DNA from 2 places in the Massilia sp. TSP1-1-2 genome. Region 1 is predicted to be linked to the other one. Evidence: predicted binding sites of a transcription regulator. Region 1 holds the regulator's gene; the other holds the start of a gene.
What was found. Region 1 encodes LexA, which represses DNA repair genes until DNA is damaged. Its sites were predicted from a motif close to ACTGTATNNNNATACAGT; they were not measured.

Region 2: dinB (DNA polymerase IV) is a predicted target of LexA. The motif match lies at 960-977, and genes of this name have one in related genera.

Annotation. Positions count from the first base shown of each region.
Region 1 is NZ_JAFCTU010000016.1:78,259-80,460, forward strand. Features, by position in the region: gene ACP7BV_RS15485 (tetratricopeptide repeat protein) at 1-594, shown strand, start outside; gene lexA (transcriptional repressor LexA) at 645-1,280, opposite strand; gene rpsF (30S ribosomal protein S6) at 1,648-2,052, shown strand; gene priB (primosomal replication protein N) at 2,095-2,202, shown strand, end outside.
Region 2 is NZ_JAFCTU010000009.1:78,735-80,936, forward strand. Features, by position in the region: gene dinB (DNA polymerase IV) at 1-945, opposite strand, end outside; gene ACP7BV_RS09965 (TetR/AcrR family transcriptional regulator) at 1,055-1,744, opposite strand; gene ACP7BV_RS09970 (lipase family alpha/beta hydrolase) at 2,041-2,202, shown strand, end outside.

The DNA.
Region 1 (2,202 bases):
CCGCAAGCCTTGCAGTTATTTACCAAGGCCGCCAACGCCGGCAATGCCGAAGCACAGTTGCACGTTGGCGAAATGTATCTATACGGCGACGCCGGCAGCGTGGACCTGGTCAAGGCCGAGTCATGGTTCAAGAAGTCGGCCGCGAAGGGCAACAAGACGGCGCTTGCCGCGCTGGAGATGATGAAGCGGCGCGAAGCCCACAAAGAAGAGATCGCTTACTGGATGTCGAAGTACGACGGTGCTGACTTAAAGTCAGGCAAGTACCGTTGTCCGGTGCCGCGGATCCCGGCCATGTCGAAAGTGAACGATGAAATTGCCGCCGTCGCCGCCAAAGTCCAGGCCTGGCAGCTGTGCTACAACGGCTTTGTTGAAAACATCAACGCCGCCACGCCCCTGACCAAGCGCATCCCTGCCGACATTGCCGACCTGCTCACCAAAGACGAAATGGCCACCGCCACCACACACCTCGAAGGCGTGCAGGCGCGCATCGTCGAAGAAGCCCGCATCGCCTCCAAATTGCTGCTGGCCGACTACGCCGTCTGGCGCGACGCCACCGACGCCTACGTTGCCGAGCACAACCGCATGGTCAAGTAGCCACAGTCAAACAACATCTACCCCGGGGTAGATTGCGGGAATGGTTGCTGTTAGTGCCAGCTGCGCATCAGGCCGACGGCCAGGCCTTCGAGCGCGAAGTCGTCGGTTTCAGGGTCGACGCGGATGACCTTGAAATCGGGATTTTCGGGCAGCAGTTCAATAATGCCGTTGGTTTTCTTGTAGCGCTTGACGGTGACGTCTTCGCCGATCCGGGCAACGACAATCTGGCCGTTCTTGGCCGTATCGACCTTTTTTACGGCCAGCAAGTCGCCGTCCATGATGCCGGCGTCGCGCATCGACCACCCCCGTACCTTGAGCAAAAAGTCAGGCTTGGACGAGAACATCGCCGGGTCGACACTGTAAGTGGCTTCCACATGCTCCTGCGCCAAGATGGGCGAGCCGGCAGCGACGCGCCCGACCAGCGGCAGCGACATCATCAGCGAGGCCGGCACCAGCGGGATCACGTCCAGGCTGGCGCCGATCAGGCGGATGCCGCGCGACGTGCCCGGCGAAATTTCGATCGCACCCTTGCGCGCAAGCGCTTGCAGATGCTCCTCGGCCGCATTGGCCGACTTGAAGCCAAGTTCGTTGGCAATCTCGGCGCGGGTCGGTGGAAAGCCCGTGTTGTCGATCGCGTCCTTGATCAGGTTGAGGATTTGTTCTTGACGTGGTGTGAGCTTGATCATCGGTATAAGAGACTGTTTGTATAAACAGACTGTATTTTTGTACAGTATTTCGCCCAGCGCAAGTATTAAATGCGGTTTTGCCTGAATTATTTGCACTTTGACGTGTCAATTTCAGCGAATGAAGAAGATTTCATCAGCGAAGTAGCCCTTGCAGGCGGCCTCACGCGATCAGAGATCAGCTTTGCCGGCGGCCATGCCATGCTGCCCAAGCCAACTTCTTGACCACGATTTCATCCCCGGACTTTGAAGGAGCAACAAGGGCATTGCCAGCAAGCGCCATCTCGCGCTATAATTGCCGGCTTTCCCTTCCCACACTCGTCTTGACGCCGAGGTGGGCATCTGTTTAAACGTCCCTAAGGAGTTATGCATGCGTCATTATGAAATCGTCTTTATCGTCCACCCGGACCAAAGCGAGCAAGTCCCGGCGATGATCGAACGCTACAAAGCCAGCGTATCCACGCGCGGTGGTTCCATTCACCGTGTTGAAGACTGGGGTCGTCGTCAGATGGCTTACTCGATCAACAAGCTGCCAAAAGCGCACTACATCTGCATGAACATCGAATGCGACAACGAGACGCTGGTTGATCTCGAAACCGCGTTCAAATTCAATGATGCGGTGCTGCGTCACCTCACCGTTCGCATGAAGAAGGCTGAAACCACGCCATCGCCGATGATGAAATCGGTACAACGTGAAGACGCAGCCAAGAGCCACCGCTCGGAAGCTCCGGCTCCTGCCGCAGCAGCTCCAGCCCCAGTTCAAGCAGCAGCGTAATTTTTTGTTTGAAAGTCCTGAACGCGAATTGATGCCACCTCGGTGAATCAACTCCAGTTCGTAGCCCTGATTGGCGAGCGCGATGTGTTGCGCTACACCCCGGCCGGCGTGCCCATCGTGTCCGCCACCCTGATGCACAGTTCGCAGCAG
Region 2 (2,202 bases), on a different contig from region 1:
CTTGCCGGCCAGCGCATGTTTTTTCAGGTCGTCGGCCACGCGCTCGCACAGCGCCTCGAATTTGGCCGACAGCACCTGCCGGTCCGTTACCACTTGCAAGTCGCGCTCGAACGTCACCTCGCGGCTGACCGACTTGGTTTCCGAGGTGGTGCGCACTGGGCGCTCGTCCACACCGTGCGCCACGCGCACCAGCCACGCGGTATAGACTTCGCCGAAGTGGGCGCGCAGCAGGTGCACGTCGGCGCCGGCCAGGTCGCCAATGGTGGCGATGCCCAGGTTGTTGAGCTTTTCGCGCGCCTTTGGTCCAATGCCGTTGATCTTGTGGGCTGGCAGCGGCCACACGCGCGTCTGGACGTCTTCGGGCGACAGGATGGTCAGGCCGTTCGGCTTTTCCAGGTCGGAGCAAATCTTGGCCAGCAGCTTGTTGGGCGCCAGGCCAATCGAGCATGACAGGCCCGTGGTGTGCGACACCAGTTCCTTGATTTGTTGGGCGACGGCGGGGGCGCGCGCGCCGAACTCGGTCAGGTCGATGTAGATTTCATCGATGCCGACGTTTTCGATGATGGGCGCCACGTCCGCAACGGCTTGCTTGAACATGCTGGAAAACTTGCGGTAGGCGTCAAAATCGGTTGGCAGCAAGATGCTGTCCGGGGCCAGCTTGGCCGCCTTCATGATGCCCATCGCCGAAAACACGCCGAGCGCGCGCGCCTCGTAGGTGGACGTGGTGACGACGCCGCGCCCGACATAGTCGCGCATCAGGGCGAACTGGCGCCGGCCGTCGGCCTGCACCACTGGATGCTGGTCGCGCCCGCCGCCGATGACAACCGCCTGGCCGCGCAGCTCCGGATACTTGAGCAATTCGACGGACGCGTAGAAGGCATCCATGTCGAGATGGGCGATGTAGCGTTGCGGCTCGCAGGCGGGGACGGGAGTGGGAAGGTTCACGATGGAGGCGAAGTACTGTGATTACATACAGTATCGCTTACCGCGCGCAATGTTGCAAGAGCTTGCCGTTTGCACCATCGTAGGGCGGAAAAGCGGCAGGCCTTATGCCCTACCTCAGGTGGCTGCGCAGGAACAGCAACACGCTGTCGGCAAACTCATCCACGCTGACCTTGGCCGCCTTGTACTTCCAGCGCTTGAGGTACCAGTCCTGGAACAGGGCCAGGATATGGGCGGCGATCAGCGTCGTATTTCCCTCGGGCAGCGGGCGCAGCTCGTCGAGCAACTGCGCGATCAGCGTCTGGATCGACAGCTCCGAGTTTTTCGCCATGTTGCGCTGGTCGAAATGGAGCACGCGCGAATCCATGTAGACGAAATAAAACCACGGCTGCAATATCTCGGACAAATAAATCGTCCCGCGCACGAGCGACTCGAGCCGCTCGCGCGGATCCTCGATGTGGGCAAACATGCGCGGCAGCTCGTAGGTTGTCTGGCGCACCACATCCTCGATCATCTCGGCCAGTTGGTCCTTGCCTTCGATATAGCCGTATAGCCCGCCCATCGACAAACCCGTCTCGCGGCACAGGTCGCGCAGGCTCATGGCGCGAAAACCCACCTCGTTGGCGAGCCGGAACGTCGCGACGAAGATTTTTTCCATGTTTTCAAGCGCCGGCTTGCGCCGCTTGACGCCAATGCGCTCGGCATGGCGGTCGACCAGATAGGCCCAGATCGTCTCACCGTTGAGCGGCGTCATGGTCTGGAATTGATCGAAGTCGAAACGTCTGGACTGGATACTTGCCATATTGCGCTCGCCGTGGCCTTAAGTTGGTTCCCAGAACGATTATATCGCTTTAAAACCACAGATAAGTTCTGGTCAGAAAAGAACGAGCGCACTTATTGCGCTGCGTCATGCTTTTTACGGAATAGGGTGCTAAATTCAAAAAACCGAGCGCTCGCTCTAATTTGAAACATAATTTCCAGGCTTGCATGAGCGGAAAGATCTGGTGAGCTCGGTAACACGAAGGAATGTGCGGCTTGAACCGCACAACTTCAGTTCCAGTAGTCGACTTCAATTCTAAAAAACCATCAGGAGACAAAATGAAGAATCGCTTTTGGAAGTGCGCATCCGTAGTCCTCGCAGCAGCGCTCGCCGTGCCTGCCCCATCCTGGGCACTGGGTTACACCCAGACCAAGTACCCCATCGTCCTCGTTCACGGCCTGTTAGGCTTCGACAACATTGGCCCCGTCGAGTATTTCTAC